Regions from separate parts of the Phosphitispora fastidiosa genome, predicted to be linked through region 2. Evidence: riboswitches for the same ligand, from Rfam matches in the RefSeq annotation. Region 2 holds a riboswitch; the other holds the start of a gene.
What was found. Region 2 has a riboswitch for glycine ahead of gcvT (glycine cleavage system aminomethyltransferase GcvT). Riboswitches for the same ligand answer to the same signal wherever they lie in the genome.
Positions count from the first base shown of each region.

Region 1: linked by a shared signal. The riboswitch ahead of serC (3-phosphoserine/phosphohydroxythreonine transaminase) and the one ahead of gcvT (glycine cleavage system aminomethyltransferase GcvT) in region 2 are both predicted to bind glycine.

Region 1 covers NZ_JAHHUL010000013.1:58,388-68,299, forward strand. The annotation lists gene Ga0451573_RS12345 (hypothetical protein) at 875-1,048, shown strand; gene Ga0451573_RS12350 (hypothetical protein) at 1,214-1,411, shown strand; gene Ga0451573_RS12355 (hypothetical protein) at 1,443-1,637, shown strand; gene Ga0451573_RS12360 (hypothetical protein) at 1,744-2,631, shown strand; gene Ga0451573_RS12365 (formate dehydrogenase subunit gamma) at 2,691-3,461, shown strand; gene Ga0451573_RS12370 (cytochrome c3 family protein) at 3,676-4,305, shown strand; gene pdxS (pyridoxal 5'-phosphate synthase lyase subunit PdxS) at 4,542-5,426, shown strand; gene pdxT (pyridoxal 5'-phosphate synthase glutaminase subunit PdxT) at 5,434-6,018, shown strand; glycine riboswitch at 6,176-6,268, shown strand; T-box leader at 6,387-6,595, shown strand; gene serC (3-phosphoserine/phosphohydroxythreonine transaminase) at 6,760-7,848, shown strand; gene serA (phosphoglycerate dehydrogenase) at 7,877-9,463, shown strand; gene serS (serine--tRNA ligase) at 9,698-9,912, shown strand, end outside.
Region 2 covers NZ_JAHHUL010000002.1:174,836-184,747, reverse strand. The annotation lists gene Ga0451573_RS03280 (helix-hairpin-helix domain-containing protein) at 1-315, shown strand, start outside; gene Ga0451573_RS03275 (glycosyltransferase) at 324-1,220, shown strand; gene Ga0451573_RS03270 (hypothetical protein) at 1,226-2,812, shown strand; gene Ga0451573_RS03265 (Imm5 family immunity protein) at 2,887-3,516, shown strand; glycine riboswitch at 3,616-3,718, shown strand; gene gcvT (glycine cleavage system aminomethyltransferase GcvT) at 3,904-4,998, shown strand; gene gcvH (glycine cleavage system protein GcvH) at 5,039-5,425, shown strand; gene gcvPA (aminomethyl-transferring glycine dehydrogenase subunit GcvPA) at 5,427-6,782, shown strand; gene gcvPB (aminomethyl-transferring glycine dehydrogenase subunit GcvPB) at 6,775-8,223, shown strand; gene lipS1 (LipS1 family lipoyl synthase) at 8,267-9,124, shown strand; gene lipS2 (LipS2 family lipoyl synthase) at 9,121-9,912, shown strand, end outside.

The DNA of each region.
Region 1 (9,912 bases), on a different contig from region 2:
ACCGGTCTTTCCTTATGGGATTACCAACTTAATTAGCCGCATTTTTTGTCGAAAAAACACAGAAAAAGGAATATTTTTCTTTAATAAAAAAACAAGGAGTTTTATCTTAGCGTAAGAATACAATATAATAAGCACATAAAAACACAAAGCTGCGCGGCATTTGTGAAAAGTGACACTAACTCTCACAAAAAAAAGAGGATTTTCCAGAACAATGAAGAAGTGTACACAAATCAATACACCATGAGAGTAAGAGATTCTTTGGAAAAGCAATGTTTTAAAATGGCCTTGTAAAATACATAAGTCATAGTGTCTGCGAATCGGTTAACACTTTGGGGGGAAATCAGAATATTCAGGCAATGTACAGGAGATGTAGGATTTTGTACAATTGGAAAAGTCTTATAGAATATTGGAGGGATGGAGAATGCTAGATGTAAGATGTGATTGCGGAAAAATAGTTTGTCAGTCAGACCATGAGTTTGTGGTAATAAAGTGTCGCCACTGTAAAAGGTTTGTTTTTATAAAAGCAGAAGATAATAAACTCTCAATTTCACCGCACTTGATTAACAGGGTGAATAGTCATCATCGCAATTGTCATAAGACAATGTAAAGTAGTCCGGAGACTTTCGAGTCCAGAGGCCAGCAAAATATGCTGGCCTTTTTTCATCCCTAAAATATAGAGAAGTATTAAACAACTAAAAAGTAAAAGCCCGAAAGTCCAGAGACGAATCAGTCCAGAGGCCAGCGAAGATGCTGGCTTTTTGTATACCTTGATGGGGAGGTGACCCATAAAAACCATCTTATGGTTCCGGAAGGAGTGTTTACAGGCATCCACCGGTAAAGGGGGTAAAACTATTAGCAAAGAAGGTGAATTTTTATGGAAAATGTCAGGTGCAGATGTGGCAAGATTGTTTGTCAGTTGAAGGGAAATGTAGTTTTGGTAAAGTGCCGTCACTGTAAAAGATTTGTTATCCTCGAATTTGCCGATCCTGAAGGCCAGGACGGTGAAACAGCGCTAAAGCAAAACAGACCAAAAATTGAATACAAATGAGATAGTCCGGAGACAAAAAGTCCAGAGGCCAGCAAATGTATGCTGGCTGATTCTGTAAGGCCAGTTTTTAGTTTGTTCTGATTCGGACTTAAAGGTCCAAGGTAAAGCAACCGGGTATTTTTTCGGAAGGTAGTGAACTGGTTCCTTGAAAGGAGGGGCTATTGTATGAAAACTATGTTTTTGCTAATTATGGTATTGATTCTTTTATTCAGCTTCTGTATCAGCGGGTATATATCCTTTTTCAAGTTTCCGTTACGGGACCCCAAATTAAAAGTGGTGGTTTTCATGATGATCGGTGCGGCTGCTTCAGCATTTACCTTTATATTATGTCTTACTGTTATATGGCCGCCTGTAATGATGTAAAAAAATTGTTTTAGGGAAGGGGGGAAGGCTAATGTCAGCTCTGTTTATAATTGGTGTATTATTAATTGTCCTCTTTGGTTTCAGTGTCAGTGCTTATCTTACATACTATAAGTTTTCTATTCAAAACTTTATTGGTAAACTGGTGGTATTCGTGTTACTGGGTGTGATTTTCTCAACTGTAACATTCACTATTTCCTTAACATTGATTTGGCCGCCGGTAATGTGACGAAACCTTTTAAAGAAATACCCGGACTTTAGTCCTGAGGCAAACCAGTCCAGAGGCCAGCATCCGATGCTGGCGTTTTTGTGAACAAGAAAGGGGTGAGATGCTCATGGGCACAAATAAAAGCTGCACCGCAAAAACTCTTGTTATAGCCACACTTGTTGCAGTAATTTGTCTTGCGTTCGGTCCGGCTGCTTTCGCAGAAGACCTGCTCCAGAAGGCAGTTATTATAAATGAAGGATGCTTACGCTGCCACGCAGCCCAGGGGTTAAATGCCAATTTTGACGGTAAGACCGTATCCCTTTATGTGGATAAGGCTAAATATGAGGTTTCCATGCATGGTACAATGCCATGTACCTATTGCCACACCAATATTACGGACTACCCTCATACCGGGGCCTTAAAGGGAAAAGCGCTTGCTGCACAGGTTAACGGCGAATGCCGCAGGTGTCATAAAGATGTAGCTCCTGATTACAACAAGAGTGTGCATGGGCAGGTGAACAGCGCCGAAGGCAGGCTAAATGCATTTTGCAGTGACTGCCACGGCATTCATAATATTTATAAAAAAGAGGTTGCTGAAGCAACCATTAATCACAATCAAGTACCACACACCTGTGGTAACTGTCATGAAGAACTATTGGAGCAATATGAACTTGATTTTCACGCAAAAGCAGTTCTTTTAGGCGGCAAAGAAGCTGCCAGCTGTGTTAGCTGTCACGGCAGCCATAATATTCTCGGCCCAGAAGAAAAAGAGTCAATGGTGTCTACTGAAAACACCCCCAAGACTTGCGCTAAGTGCCACCTCTTCCCCCTGGAGAACTTTGCCAAGGGAAAGATGCATTATAGTTTAACACCCACAGGTGATGGGGCTGTATCGTTTTGGGTATTGATTGTTTTTTCGTGGCTGGTAATAGCATGTATTAGCTTTGTTCTAATATGTATATTGCTTGAGCTGCGCCGTAAATGGGCTGATGTTAACAAGCCTGGCAGTCATTAATGAGATTCAGGAGAGGCAGTTAATTATCCCGGATAATAAAAGGGGAGTAGGTGATAATTATGGCTGACATTAATTCCGGTTTTCCGCAAAGCAAAACAGTTTATCAGCGTTGGAACATACACCACCGCCTGGTACACTTTGGAATTTACGCTCCGTTTATTCTATGTGCTATCACAGGATTGCCTATTAAATTCCATCATAAAGGCTGGGCACAAGCTCTTGCTTCCTTTTTCGGCGGCGGGGATGGACTCTTATTTTGGCACCTGCTTGCGGGAGTATTGATTTTTTTAACCTGTATTTACCATTTAGGGTATTCGCTTCTTTGGGCCGTCAAGTATCGCCATAATTTGACGATTCCGATGCTGCCATGGGCAAAAGGGACATGGACGGCTTTGAAACAGTATTTTGCCTACCAGTTGGGCAAAAGTGACGAACATCCTAAATTTGGGCGCTACCAGTGGAAAGAGATGTTTGACTACTGGGCGGTTTTCTGGGGGATGTTCATGATTGGTGGGTCCGGTCTTTTGATGTGGTTCCCGGAGTTTACGTTTCAGTATTTTCCCAAGTGGTTTGTTGATGCTTATCGGTGGGCTCACAGTGATGAGGCTGTACTTGCAGTGGTCTTTATTTTCACCTGGCATTTCTATAATGTTCATTTCCAACCTGAATTCTTCCCTATGAGCTGGGTATGGTGGGATGGAAAAATGTCTGTAGATACTATGGAACTTGAACATGGATTGGAATTGGAAATGCTTACGGAACAACAGCAGGAGATGCCAGGAAGGGGAACAGTTTCTTCTCCAAACAAAAAGTTTCCCAGTTCTGGTTGATTGGACTTCCTGATGTGAAAGGAGGAAAACTAGATGGCTGGTCGTTTTTCTAAAAGTAAACCCCTCATTATGGCGGAGTTCATTTTCTACAGCATTATATTAATCGCCTTTTTAACATGGATGCTTCCCATGGGATTTGGGAAATTTCATTAAAAAATATCCGGCAAAATGATATACCATCCAGCCTTTTTTAGGAAAGGAGGTCCGGTGATAAATGAGATTTATAAAATTAATGGTGGCAATGTTTGCAGTGGCTGTAACAGCAGCATTCTTGTTCAATATTCAGGCATTTACAGATAAGAGTTTTAACAAAGAAGTGGGGTTTTGTGCCAACTGCCATGAAATGAAACCAAACTATTATACCTGGCTGGTGACATCTCACAATCAATTTGGCTGCTTAAGATGTCATCAGGATATCACAATTGGTACCTTTGCGTACAAACACTGGAGAAACGTTATACCAGCACCTGTTGAGAAAAAAGGCATAATTCCAGACGATGTCTGCAGGTCGTGTCATACCAACACCCGTAATGTTTCTCCGCCCGGTGATATTATTTTCCCTCATGAATTGCATGTTGTTAAGCAAATTGACTGTGTTGACTGTCACAGCAATGTAACCCACCTTCACGTGTCAGAGTATATTAAAACTAATTACATAGAAAAGCAGAAGGAATTTACACCGGCTGTGTTTACAGACACCCAGGCAAAACAACTTATTAGAAAAGATAATCAGATATTGATGCCGGTGTGTATGCGCTGCCACAACGGGGACATGGCAACAGATGCCTGCAATGCATGCCATAAAAATATCAAAGCAGAAGATAAAATCGTTGTTAAGGAATAATAAGAAATTTCTAAGATTCCACGAAATAAATTTTCGTGGTTTTCTTTTTGTAGTAAAAGAAAAGTGCTTGTTTAGTCCCGCCCCTTGTTTGTTGTAAAAAACTGTAGTAAAATATTTAAGTATCAATAGTTGCACATTTTAAAAGACTATTGGTAAGCCTAATAGAAATGTCTATGTAGTATAGTTGACATAAGGATAAAGACAATGTTTACATAAACAGGAGGGGAATATTTATTATGGCTGAACAGGGAACGTGGAAAGTAAAAAAAGGCCTTGCAGAAATGTTAAAAGGCGGAGTTATCATGGATGTAACTACACCGGAGCAGGCCCAAATTGCAGAAGAAGCTGGGGCTTGTGCCGTTATGGCTCTCGAAAGGGTTCCGGCAGATATACGAGCAGCAGGAGGAGTTGCCCGGATGGCTGATCCCACCGTGGTTCAGAAAATCCTAGATGCAGTTACTATTCCTGTTATGGCTAAATGCAGAATAGGACATTTTGTTGAGGCGCAGATTTTGGAATCACTTGGAGTTGATTATATTGATGAGAGTGAGGTTCTGACACCTGCAGATGAACAGTTTCATGTAAATAAAAACATTTTTAAGGTTCCGTTTGTCTGTGGCGCCAGAAATTTGGGGGAAGCTCTGAGAAGAATCGGAGAAGGGGCTGCAATGATCCGTACCAAAGGGGAACCGGGAACCGGCGATGTAGTGGAAGCCGTACGGCATATGCGCATGGTTATGAGTGAAATACGTAAGCTGCAGAATCTGCCCGAGGAAGAATTAATGAGTGCAGCCAAGGAGATGGGGGCGCCTTACAATTTGGTTGTAGAAGTGGCCAGGCTGGGCAGGCTGCCGGTAGTCAACTTTGCAGCCGGTGGGATAGCCACTCCGGCAGATGCAGCCTTAATGATGCAGCTTGGCTGTGACGGTGTTTTTGTAGGTTCAGGTATTTTTAAATCAGGAGACCCTGCGAAGAGGGCTAAGGCTATTGTGGCAGCAACTACACACTACAATGATCCTCAGATGTTGGCAGAAGTGTCAAAAGATTTAGGAGAGCCGATGGTGGGAATTAATATTTCCACACTGGCCAATGTGGACCGGATGCAGGAAAGAGGATGGTAAGATAATTATGCGGGTTGGAGTACTAGCTCTGCAGGGAGCTTTTATTGAACATGAAAAGTCCCTGAAAAGCCTGGGATGTGAGACTATTCAGGTAAGGAAAAGGGAACAGTTGGAAAACATTGATGGGTTAATTATTCCAGGTGGGGAAAGTACCACAATTGGGAAGCTGATGAACGATTTTGACCTTATCGGGCCGATTAAGGAGCTTGCCGTAAAGGGTTTGCCTATATTCGGAACCTGTGCCGGCCTGATTGTGATGGCAAAGGAAATTGCCAATAGCAGTCAATTGCGCTTGGGAATGATGAACATTACTGTGCAGCGTAATGCTTTTGGCAGGCAGGTAGACAGTTTTGAAACCGACCTTCAAATAGAGGGGCTTGGTCAAGAGCCTTTCAGGGCTGTTTTCATCCGGGCTCCTTATATAGAGAAGGTGAGCGATGGAGTGGAAGTGCTGGCAACAGTGGATGAGAAGATCGTTTTTGCCAGGGAAAAGAATTTTTTGGCAACAGCTTTTCATCCTGAATTAACTGATGATACAAGGGTTCATGAGATATTTATGAATTGTTGTAAAACATTTCACAATTTGCGTTGACAATCCTCAACAAGAAGAATATAATATAAAATTGAAACAGCATATTGGCTGAATGATTGTTACAGAAGAAGGGGAAACCCGCCGAAGGGGCAAGGTTCGGTAGTCCCAGACCGAATCAAAACTCTCAGGTATACCATATGTGTATGTTACTGTAACAGGACAGACCTCTGGAGAGACTTGTTAGCAAGCGCCGAAGGAGCAAAACCGGGTTTCCGGCGAATCTCTCAGGCAAAAGGACAGAGTGAAGGGGCCGTTTTTCCTACGAAAGTAGGAGAAGCTTATTCTTCTGTGTCTCCAGGGGTCGCCGTCAGGTAGACCTCTTTTTTGATGGATTTTTTTGCTGCAAAACCGCTAAATGCGGATATACGAAAAACACTATGAAGGGGACAGTAAACGGAGGATTTTTGCAGAGAGCCGGTGGGAGGTGTGAACCGGTAAAATCTGATGTTGAATCCACCCCTGAGTGGGAAGGCGTTTAAGCTTCACCGGTTGATGCCCGTTACTGCATTTTCTAAGTGGGCCGGTTTTGTTCGGTCAACCAGGGTGGTACCGCGGGAAATAGCCTCTCGTCCCTGAGAAAGTGAAATTCTTTCTTTGGGATGGGAGGCATTACTTTTTTTGCCTGTTATAGGAGGTGGGTGGAAAAGAACCGAAGACATAATTTTGTTAAGGGCAGAAATACTAAAAATTATGAGTGCTAAAAGCATACTAATTTACAATTTGAAGGGAGAGTTTTTTGAAATGACAGAAAGAGTATTTAATTTTAACCCAGGTCCGGCTATGTTGCCGGTAGAAATTCTTGAAGAAGCTCAAAAGGAACTACTGAACTATAAGGGAACCGGAATGTCGGTTATGGAGATCAGTCATCGTTCCAAGCAGTTTGAAGAAATAATCGTCGGTGCGGAAGCGCTGCTCAAGGAATTGATGGGAATTCCCGAAAATTACCGGGTGTTATTTATTGGTATGGGAGCAACAGGGCAGTTTGATATGATTCCGATGAACTACCAGGTTGGCGGTAAAGCGGGCAACTATGTAATTACCGGTAGTTTTGCCAATAAGGCCTATAAAGAAGGGGCCAAAATTGGAGAAGCCCATGTTGCTGCAACCACCAAGGAAATTAACTTTGCAAGAGTAGCCAATCCTGATGAAATCAAGATGAGTGATAATCCTGCTTATCTTCATATAACTTCTAACAACACGATTTTTGGTACTCAGTGGAAGGTTTTCCCTGAGACGGGAGATGTCCCCCTGATTGCTGATATGTCCAGTGATATCCTCTCCAAAAAGATTGATGTTTCCAAGTTTGCCCTGATTTACGCCGGAGCACAGAAGAACCTGGGCCCTGCTGGAGCAGCAGTAGTAATAATAAGAGAAGATATGCTTGAAAAATCCAACCAGGATCTGCCTACAATGTTGAAATATGATATTTATGCGAAAAACAATTCTTTGTATAACACCCCTGCTTCATTTACGATTTACATGATTAAGCTGATGCTGGAGTGGGTTAAAGCTCAGGGTGGGCTCGAAGTTATGGAACAGCGCAACGAACATAAAGCGGGTCTCGTGTATGATGCTATTGACAAAAGCAGTGGGTTCTACAAGGGACATGCGGAGACTTCCAGCAGGTCACTGATGAATATTACCTTCAGGCTGCCAAATGAGGAGCTTGATAAAGAATTTATTGCGGAAGCAGCTAAAATTGGTCTTTCAGGTCTCAAAGGACACCGGGAAGTAGGCGGCATCCGGGCTTCCATTTATAATGCCATGCCTGTTGCCGGCTGTGAAAAGCTGGTTGCGTTCATGAATGATTTTAAAAATAAAAAGGCTTAAATATATTAAGAGGGGAGACAGAATATCAATGAAAGTTTTAGTATTGGACAATGTTTCTGAAAAGGCAGTGAAAATCCTGTCAGATGGCGGGATTGAGGCTATAGTAAATAATAATAAGATGACCGAGGAAGAGCTGTGCGCGATTATTGGCGAATATGAAGGGGTTATCGTGAGAAGCGCTACCAAAATCACTGCACCGGTGGTTGCGGCAGCCAAAAACCTTAAAATAATCGGTCGTGCCGGCGTTGGAGTTGACAATATTGATATCCCTGCGGCCACTAATGCAGGTTTAATTGTAGTCAACGCTCCGGATGGGAATACCATAGCAGCTACGGAACAGACCCTGGCTCTGATGCTGGGTCTCGCCCGTAATCTTCCCCAGGCCCATAAAGATCTCAAGGAAGGCAAGTGGATGCGGAAGGAATACCTTGGGGTTGAATTAAGGAATAAGGTTCTGGGAGTTATCGGATTAGGCAGAATTGGAACGGCTGTTGCCAAGAGAGCACAGGCCTTTGAAATGAAGACGGTCGGCTATGACCCTATGGTATCGGCTGAAGCTGCTGCAGCTAACGGGATTACCTTTAAGTCCCTGGAAGAGGTTATTAAAGAGTCTGATTTTCTGACCCTGCATATTCCCAAAACAAAGGAATCACTCAATCTGATTAATAAAGCAGCCATTGCTATGATGAAGGACGGCGCCAGGATAATTAATGTGGCGCGCGGCGGCGTTGTTAATGAAGAAGACCTTTATGAAGCTGTAAAAAGCGGTAAATTAGCCGGAGCTGCACTTGATGTTTGGGCAGCTGAACCTACCACCGAGAGTCCGCTGTTTGAGCTGAATAATGTTATTGTGGCTCCTCATCTGGGGGCTTCGACCAAGGAAGCTCAGGTTAATGTGGCTCTGGATGTGGCTGAAGAGTTTGTAAATGTGCTGGTTAAAGGTGAAATGGCTAAAAATGCGGTTAATCTTGCACCAATTAAGCCGGACGTTTTGGCTGCTATTAAACCATATCTGACACTTGCGGAGAAAATTGGCAAAATGCAGGCACAGCTGATTAACGGTTCAGTTAAGAGTATTAAGATAACATACAGCGGTGAACTTACACAGGTAGAGGTATCTCCTCTGACCACTTCATTCCTTAAGGGATTCCTGGAGCCGATGGTGGAAGAAGCCGGTTCTGTCAATTTTGTCAATGCACCTATTCTGGCAAAAGAAAGAGGCATTGCGGTTGAAGAAGCTAAGATTGCCGAGGCCGGTGACTATAAGGCATATATTTCCGTTAAGGTAGAAGCTGATTGCGTCAAGGAGGTATCGGGAACCCTGTTTGGCGATGATGACCCCAGGATTGTTATGATTGACGGCTACCGGATTAATGTTGTTCCTGCAGGGAATATCCTGGTAGTGCCGCATCAGGATAAACCGAAGATAATCGGACCGGTTGCCAACCTGATTGGTGAACATGATATTAATATTGCCGGAATGCAGGTGGGCCGCAAGGTAGTTGGCGGCAGGGCTATTATGATCCTGGAAGTTGATGCAGCTCTGCCTGATGCTACTGTGGCTGAAATCGCCAAGGTTAATGGTGTTTATGACGTAAAAATGGTCACCCTTTAACAAGTAGTTGCCTGCAAAAATGTTTGATATACCGGCATAGTGTTGAATAAGCTTGTCAGAAGTTGGTAAAGATATGTACGAGTGTTTGAAAAACAGGTATCTATATAGTATAATTAAAAAACAGGGAAAAATGCAGTTTTCCCGATGACAGCGGGATGTACCTCTCATCCCTGATAGAATTTCTGTCAGAGATGAGAGGTTTTATTTCGTACTAATGTTCAGGGGGCGCATAGAGTGTTAGATTTAAAATTTGTTCGAAGCAATCCCGACAAAGTCAAGGAAGCCTTAAAAAAACGCGGACAAGTTGTCGGACTGGACAAGTTTCTTGAATTGGAGGATCAGAGGCGCAAGAAACTCGTTGAAGTGGAACATTTAAAGAACCAGCGCAATACCGTGTCCGAGGAAATTGGCATGCTTAAGAAGCAGGGAAAAGATGCTGAGGACATGAT
Region 2 (9,912 bases):
CTCCGCTGGTTTGCGGTATCTGCCATGGCACATTTAATTCCTACAATAAGGCCAACCATAGAACCGACCATAAGGCCAACCATAGAACCGACAATAAGGCCAACCATCCTGCCAACTGTGGCGCCGCCGATACGTCTTTTGACTGAGGTAACCGGTATTGGTGATACATATGCCGCCCGCCTGAAAGAAAGTGGAATTGCCCATGTGAAGGAACTTGCAGAGGCAGAACCGCAAAAAATATCGGAAATCCTGGGGGTTACCGAAGTTAAGGCCATGAGCTTTATTGATGAAGCCCGGCGGCTGCTGGGGCAATAAGGATACATATGGGATCAGGCATAGTCAGTATTATTATTTCCGCCTGCAATGAGGGCGACAACCTAATTGATACCGTCCGGTGTATCTTAACAAATACGTTACAAAATAAGTTTCAAATAATAGTGGTGGATGACGGTTCTACCGACGGCAGCGGCGACAAAGCCGCCGCCAGTTTTGCCAATGACAGCCGGGTTATAGTTAAAAAGGCTGCTGGTTTGGGTGTTGCCGGGGGACGGAACCTGGGCGCCCAGGCGGCTGAGGGAGAAGTACTGGTATTTCTGGATGGGCATACTTATACTCCGCCTGGCTGGATGGCAGATTTAATCAAGCCCCTGGAGAACCAGCAGACAGGGATGGCCGGCCCTGTTTTTGCCAGTCTCAATGAAACTAAGGGACCCCGGGGGTATGGCGGTACCTGGCGGGGTCTCAGCCTGGAAATGGACTGGCTGCCTTACCGGGGTGCGGAATCCTATGCGGTCCCTGTTCTTCCCGGTGGATGTCAGGCAATTAGAAGAGGGGTTTTTGAAGAAATCGGCGGTTACGACAGTGGGATGACCAAGTGGGGCAGTGAGGACCTGGAGATAAGCCTGCGTACTTGGCTGATGGGGTATGATTGTATACTTCAGCCAAATTCCGTGGTCTATCATCTGTTCCGGAACCGCCACCCATATAATGTGGAGGTTCCGGAAGTGATGTATAACCGCCTGCGCATGGCCTTGCTTCACTTTAGTGATGCCAGGGCAGCCTGTGTCATAGAATATTACAGGGGAATTGCTGAATTTGGACAAATTATGCTAAGGCTGCTGGACAGTGATGTGACCAATGCACGCAGAGAGCTGATGCAGCTGCGCAGGCGGGATGATGACTGGTATTTCCGGCGTTTTGGATTAACGACCATGGGGTGAAGCTATTGGATGGTTACCGGATAACCCATACTAAAACGAACAAAGGTGCGGAGCAGGGACAATCTGTTTCGACCACTGGGAAAGCTCCGGTGAATGCCCCGGCACACCCAATCCTGGGCCTGCAGCAGGTGATCGGGAACCGGGCAGTGGTACGTTTGCTGCAGGCGAAGTCATCGGTCGGCGGTTCCGGGGATGAATATGAGCAGGAAGCCGACAGAGTGGCACAATCGGTTGGAGATTTCAGGTCTGTTGATGTTACCCAGATAAATGATATTGCTCTGGAACAGGAATACATGATGGTGCAGCGGCGTCTGCAGAATCCCTCGGGTTACCTGGGACGCGATGCCGATGAGGCCTATCTGCAAACAATTGAGGCTGAGATTTCCCAGCGAGAATCCCTGAAGGCTAAGCAGAGACAGGCTGCAGCAAAAGTGAGTACCGTTGTGGTAAACTATGACAGCTTTTGCGACTCTTCAGGGAATATGACTGATGACAGGGCGGCTATGCGAATGGTCAGCAGTTGGGAACAGCTGGACAAGGTTTATCAGGATGCTGACAGCGGGAATCCCAGAGCCCAAAAGATTATCGGACAAATTGAAAATGTTTACCGGGCTGCCGGAATTGCAGCGGCGGACAGAACGGCCCAGTTAGGATGTCTTATTCCTGTCTACAGTGATGCAAAAGACATAGTTCCCGGTGAATTATTGGGCGACCGATGTACCCCAAACTGGTCTTCCCTCAATTATTTAAGGGCTGACAAACCGGGAGGCCGCCGTCTTCGCGACACAATCGGCAGGGCCTTTGAGGAGCGGGCGAGAAAGCTTCACGTCTATGATGAACTTATTATAAAATCCCTGAACCTGCTCATGGTGAGTTTTGTTGTCAGGGGGGCTCTAAAACCAAATACACCTGTATCACCAACAGCTGCCGCAGGCGCTGTCGAGGGGGCTGAGGCTGCAGCTGCGGGGGAAGTCAAGGCAGCAGTCACTGGGGAAGTCAAGGCAGCAGTCACTGGGGAAACCAAGGCAGCAGTCACTGGGGAAGCGCAGGCGGCGGCAGAGGCACCTGCCGGATCCCCGTCAAGGGTGTGGGTAGGTGGCGGAAGAAAAGGCGGCAGCTATAAAGAGGTTAAACAGCCCCCGGTGGAAAAAGTCAGTCGGCCCAGGACGCCGGAAGATGAGTCAATTGCGGCAGCCATAGCAGAGCGGGGGAAAATGACGCCGGCACCCAAAGGGAAAACATCCGCCTCGGTTGAGGGCAACTCCACTGAGAGCGGTTGGACTACCGGCCCAAGGGCTGCAGAAAATACAGAAGCTGTAATGGAGCTAAGCAAAAAAATGGGTCATGACCTGCAGCCAAACAAGCTCCTGGACCAGGGAAAACCGGGGCGGTATCATGCGTCCCATGCTGAAAAGCAGGCAGCAGTTGCAGCCCCCAATAAACCGATTGCAGTTTCAGCGCCTATGTGTGACAACTGCAGGAGATTTTTCCGGGCTTTGGCACGCTATACCGGAAAGCCGCAGACTGTTGCCGAACCACGTGCTGTTTGGGTATTCAGACCCGATGGTTCGGTGTTGGTAGTACCGAAATAATAGCAGCGGGAACAAAAAATAAGTGGTACAATTAAACCATCCGCGTGGTAATAACTTGTAAGGAGAGACACATAATGGCATCATTCCCCGAGGAATTAAGTAAGACCCTGAACCTGGCTTATCAAGCTATGACAGCCCATCCTCAACATGATCTCAATTTGGGGTATCGCTGGTTAATATATGAACAGTTAGGCCCGGGTAAGGGTGAATCCCGCCAAACGGGATCAGATGGGTTGAAGAAAAGAGTTAATCTGGCAATTTCTGCCACTGAAAAGGTTTTGCCGCTTTGGGGAAAAGTATATCCCGGCAATAGTCTGCCTGAACGGTGTATTCAGTTAGCAAACCAGGTTTTACTGGGACAGGTTGATGCTAACGAGGCCTGGAAACAGCGGGATTTATTCTGGGACCATTTAGTTGAAATGGGGAATAAAGATCAGGCAAACCAAGTAGTTCATGGAGCAGGCTTTAGTGCGGTACAGGTACTTAATGCTGTGCTCAGGAATGAGCGTTTTGACTCCAGGCAGATTAATCTGAATCTTACAGATGCAGATGTCAATCCTGATGAAATGGATGCCGCTTTTTTTGCTGCCGCTGCCTATGCCAATGGGGCAGTCTGGGATGAGGCTTCAGATTCCCTGAAACGCCGGGAATTTTGGGAATGGTGGCTTAAAGAAGCTGTACCCTTGGCCTGGGAAATGATTTAGCAATATTTGAAGCTTAAAAATTACCAAAACAGCTTGACACTATCTTTAATCGTATGTAATATAGAATTAAGTATTACTAATTGCATACGAATATTCCGGATGAAGGTTGTGGGAGAGTCCTTTTTAGAGGCGCCGAAGGAGTAAGAGGTTAGATGGCTGAACGAACCTCGAAACTCTCAGGCAAAAGTACCGTAACCCGACGGAGCTCTGGAGAGTTTCTAAGTAAAATTAGAACACCAAAGGGGAATGACTTCTTTCAGGAGTAAATCTCTCAGGTCGCAAGGACAGAGAAAACAGCGAAAGTTGTTTGCTCTGTCTTTTTATTTTTCAACACCAGTTGTCTTAAAACAAGGTCGCTTACAAAAATTTAATTAAGGAGGTAAAAAAGTGACAAATATTAAACGTACCCCTCTTTATGAGACGCATGTGAATGCAGGTGCCAAGATTGTAGAGTTCGGTGGATGGGAGATGCCGATACAGTATACCGGCATAATTGAGGAACACAATAAATGTCGTACTGCTGCCGGGATTTTCGATGTTTCCCACATGGGCGAGATTGATGTGCAGGGCCCGGATGCTCTGAAGTTCGTGAATAATTTAGTAACAAATGATGTTGCCAAGATGGCTCTAAAGCAGTGCCTTTACAGCCCAATGTGCTATGAGAATGGCGGAGTGGTGGATGACCTGCTGGTTTACAAAATGGCAGATGATCATTATTACATAGTAGTAAATGCTGCCAATACAGACAAGGATTATGATTGGTTTCTGAAAAACGTCAAAGGTATGAATGTTAAGGTGGAAAACATCTCAAGCCAGGTAGTCCAGATAGCTTTACAGGGACCAAAGGCGGAGAGCATTCTTCAGAAAATCAGTGACTGCGACTTGTCTGGCATTAAATATTACTGGTTTGATTATGGTAAAGTAGATGGGATAGACAGTATAATTTCACGTACCGGATATACTGGGGAAGACGGTTTTGAGATTTATACAAAACCCGAATTTGGACCAAAAATATGGGATAAAATTATGGAAACCGGAAAAGATGCAGGAGTAGCCCCTATTGGACTGGGAGCGCGTGATACCCTGCGTTTAGAGGCCAGATTGCCGCTTTATGGTCATGAAATGTCAGATAGTATTAGTCCTTTAGAAGCTGGGTTGGGGATTTTTGTAAAACTGAATAAGGAAGCTTTTAATGGGAAGGACGCCCTGGCAAAACAAAAAGAGGCAGGCCTGAAAAGGAAGCTGGTAGGTTTTGAGATGGTTGCCAGAGGCATACCCAGAAATGAATATACCGTCAGCAAGGGTGGGCAGGAAATAGGTTGGGTGACCAGTGGCTCATTTGCTCCATCACTCAATAAAAATATTGGTATGGCTTTGGTTAAAGCAGAATATGCAGTTATTGATTCAGAACTTGAAGTGAATATTAGGAATAAGGGTGTCAAGGCAAAAATTGTACCAACACCATTTTACAAAAGAAGATAATTATGTAAAACTCAAAGAATAAAAAGGAGGAATTAGCTGAATGGAAAATCCAAAGGACCTCAAGTATACTAAAGATCATGAGTGGGTACGAGTAGAAGGCAATAAGGCGATAATAGGTGTAACAGATGTCGCCCAAAGTCTTATGGGAGATGTTGTTTTTGTAGAACTGCCGGAAGTGGGGGCAGAGTACTCCACAGGAGAAGCTGCAGCCAATATTGAGTCGGTAAAGGCGGTTTCTGAGGTATTTGCTCCTGTGGGGGGCAAAATAGCTGCTGTCAATGCAGTGCTGGAAGATACCCCGGAGCTTATAAACAAAGAAGCGTTTGGGGAAGGGTGGATTTTTACAATCGAGATGTCGGATGCTGCTGAGTTAGATAACTTACTCAGCGTGGAGGAATATGGTAAACTCTTGGTGGAGGGGGAGTAATATGAACTTTGTACCTCACACGGAAAATGAACGCAAGGAAATGCTGAAGGCAATAGGGTCAGGGTCGATAGAAGACCTGTTTGCAGATATTCCTGAGGCATTACGCCTTCAGCGGGGGTTAGAAATTCCCGGACCGCTGTCAGAAATGGAACTGATACGGCATATGGATGAGTTGGGGAAAAAGAACGGCAGCCTGGATCAGTATGTATCTTTTTTAGGAGCGGGGTCTTATGATCACTATATACCAAGTGTGATTAACCATATGCTTTTAAGGTCGGAGTTTTATACGGCATATACTCCGTATCAGCCTGAAATCAGCCAGGGAACCCTGATGTCAATATTCGAATATCAGACCATGGTATGTGAACTGACGGGTATGGAAGTGGCTAATGCGTCTATGTATGATGGGGCATCAGCAATGGCGGAAGCGGCTTTGATGGCTTGTGAGATTAAACGCTGCAAAAAGATAATTGTTTCCAGTACCGTACATCCTGAGTACCGCGATGTATTGCGGACATATGCAGGACCCCAAAATATAGAAGTAGTAGAAGCGCCCTACAATGATGGTGTTACAGATGCTGCGGCATTATCGGAATTGATGGATGATAAGACTGCGGGTGTGATTATTCAACACCCGAATTTCTTCGGCGGCCTGGAAAAGGTTCAGCAGATTTCAGATATAATACATGAAAAAGGCGGCCTGTATATAGCTGTAGTGGATCCGATATCACTGGCTATTTTGAAGTCCCCGGGGGAATATGGAGCAGATATCGTGGTTGGAGAAGGACAGTCACTGGGTAACCCGGTGAGTTTTGGCGGTCCGCAGCTGGGTTTCTTTGCCTGTACCGGCAAATTCATGAGGAGGATGCCAGGCCGGGTGGTCGGGCAGACCCTGGATAACAGGGGGCAAAGAGCATTTGTCCTGACACTGCAGGCCAGAGAACAGCATATCAGAAGGGAAAAAGCCACCTCCAACATTTGTTCCAACGAAGCCCTTTGTGCGCTGGCGGCTACCATTTACCTGAGTATGCTGGGTAAGAGCGGCCTCGTAGATGTGGCCAAACTGTGCCTGCAAAAAGCTGCTTATTTAAAAGAAGAGCTGCAGAAAATTGGTGTTGGCCCCGCCTTTGGAATATCGACATTTAAGGAATTTACAGTAAAAACGAATCGACCGGTAGAGGAAATCAACCGTGAACTGCTGCAGGAAAAAATAATCGGCGGACTTGATCTGGGCAGATTTTACCCTGAGTTAAAAAATCACATGTTAATTTGTGTGACTGAGAAGCGGACCAAGGAAGAAATGGCCTCTCTTGTAAAAGCCATCGCTGGAATTGAAGGGAGGGCTTCTAATGACTAAACGGCTGATTTTTGAAATGAGCAAACCCGGGCGGCGGGGGGTCAGTCTGCCGGAATCCGATGTACCGGAGCGGGAGCTTTCAGCGTTGATTCCCCAGGAATACCTCAGGGATGAGGCACCGGGATTGCCTGAAGTAAGTGAGATTGATGTGGTCAGGCATTTTACGGAACTGTCGACACTGAATCACGGACTTGACACAGGATTCTATCCCCTGGGTTCCTGTACTATGAAATACAATCCCAAGGTTAATGAGGACATGTCCCGGCTGCCTGCTTTTGCAGCCATACATCCTTACCAGCCTGAGGAAATTGCTCAGGGTGCCCTGGAATTAATGTTCAATACCGAAAAGTACCTGGCGGAAATAGCCGGAATGTCAAAGGTAACCCTGCAGCCGGCGGCAGGAGCTCATGGTGAATATACAGGGATGGCAATTATCAATGCTTACCACCGCAGCCGGGGGGAAAGCAGAACCAAGGTAATTGTGCCTGACTCGGCTCACGGTACCAACCCTGCCACAGCCAATGTATGCGGGTTTAAGACAGTGCAGGTCAAATCAGATGAGCGCGGCGGAGTAGACCTGGAATCACTGCGGGCTGCAATGGATGAGGAAGTTGCGGCATTGATGCTGACAAATCCCAATACTGTGGGGCTGTTTGATGAGAATATTCAGGAGATTGCCCAAATTGTGCATGAAAAAGGCGGGCTGCTATACTATGATGGGGCCAATGCCAATGCCATAATGGGGATAGCACGTCCCGGAGACATGGGCTTTGATGTTATTCACTTTAATCTACATAAGACATTCGCCACCCCGCACGGCGGCGGGGGTCCGGGGTCAGGCCCGGTTGGGGTTAAGGATTTCCTGGAACAGTTTTTACCCAAACCTGTGGTTGCAGAAAAGGAAGGCAGGTTCTATCTTGACTACGACAGGCCGCAGACTATCGGTAAGGTACATGGTTTTTACGGCAACTTCGGAGTTGTAGTTAAAGCCTATGCATACATCAGAGCCCTGGGAGGGGCAGGTCTGAAGAACGTGACTGAGCATGCTGTGCTGAATGCCAACTATCTCATGGCAAAGCTAAAGGACCGTTACTACGTCACTTATGACAGGATCTGCAAACATGAATTTGTGCTGAATACTGCTAATCAGAAGGGGTATGGCATACACACCCTGGACATAGCCAAACGACTCCTTGATTATGGATATCATCCGCCGACAATTTATTTCCCCTTGATTGTGGAAGAGGCGATGATGATAGAACCTACTGAAACAGAGAGTAAAGATACTCTGGATGAGTTTGTTGCGGTAATGTTAAAAATTGCCGATGAAGTAGAAAAAGATGCGGACTTGGTCAAAGAAGCTCCCCACAATACGGTTGTCGGTCGTCTGGATGAAACCCTGGCGGCGCGTCAGCCTGTGCTGAAATATAAACCGGAATAGTATTGGGCTTACCCGGAACACTTTTTAATGGAAGGGATTACTTATGGAACAGATGCTTAATGAAGCCTGGCAGGTAAGACAAGAAAATTTTCCAAATATAATACAACTTGATTTCCCGGCAAAAACCAGGTCCATAAGTGTTACCGGCAGCGAGTGTATGCTGAAATGTGCCCACTGCAACGGACATTTTCTGCAGGCAATGGATCCAATCAGCACCTGGCAGGAGAGCTTGGGCAAAGAGATTAAAAGCTGTTTAATTTCCGGTGGTTGTGACAAGGAAGGAAGGGTTCCGATATCACATTATCTCCCGTACATTAAAGGGATCAAAGACAGCCGCCGCCAGATAAACCTTCATGTCGGACTTCAGGATGAACAGGAGATTGAGCAGTTCAGTCAGTTAGCCGATGTTGTTTCTTTTGATTTCGTCGGAGACAATGAAACAATCAGGGAAGTTTACGGCCTGAACAAGAGAGTAGAGGATTATATCCTGACTTATCTTCGCCTGCAGCGTAGGGTTACCGTAATTCCACATATCTGTATTGGGCTCCGTGGCGGCCAAATCAGCGGAGAATACAAGGCTTTGGAAATTCTAAAAGAAGTGGGAGTAAAGGGTTTGGTCTTTATCGTGTTTTCCCCGACAGACGGCACTCTTTATGCCGAGAGGAAACCGGCCCCATTACAGGAGGTCATCCAAATCCTTTGCAAAGCCCGCATAGACTTTCCCGACATACCGATAAACCTCGGCTGTATGAGACCTAAAGGCAGGTACAGGTTTGAATTGGACCAACTGGCAGTGCGCAGCGGAGTTAATAAGATAGTCCAGCCAACTCCGGGAGTCATGGCTATGGCGGAGGAAATGGGGCTTGAGGTTATCAGGGGAGAGGAGTGCTGTGTATTATGATTAAGCTTTCTGCGGGTACGGCACATGTCCTGGGAATCAGGAAACTGGCTATTGATATTCTCCCTACTACTGCCTATATGATGTGTGGAGAAAGGTGTATCCATGACTGCGGTTTTTGTCCACAGGCAAGAAATGCTTCTTCCCGTACCGATTTGTTATCAAGAGTTACCTGGTCACAGTGCCGGATTGAGGACACGGTCCACCAGATTAAAGCAGCCCATGAAGAAGGAAAGCTGCAGCGGGCCTGCCTGCAAGTTGTAGATGGCAGCAAAGCGATTGAACAGGTAAAGGAAATGGTAAATCACATCAAAAAGTATTCCGATATCCCAATCTGTGTCTCCACCAAGGTTAATCACAGGGAAGAAATCCTGGCTCTTGCTGAAGCCGGTGTGGACCGCATCGGACTGGCGCTTGACGCTGCCTGTGAACGGGTGTACAACCTGACAAAATCAGGAAGCTGGCAGGATACCCTGAATTTTATCAGTGACGCAGCCGGACTCCTGCCGGGACGGATATCCACACACCTGATTGTTGGCCTTGGGGAAACAGAACAAGAGATGGTCAATATAATCCGCTACATGAGGGAACTGGGGGTTACAGTGGGGCTCTTTGCTTTTACTCCGGTCCCCGGGACCAGGATGGCGGGCATGAAGCCGCCTGAGCTTGATTGTTACCGGAGAATGCAGGCTGCCAACTACCTGATGGATATAATACCGGCGGGTGATTGCAGGTTTTATTCCGGACGTCTGATTGACTATGGCTTGACCGCCGAAATGCTGACAGAGTAT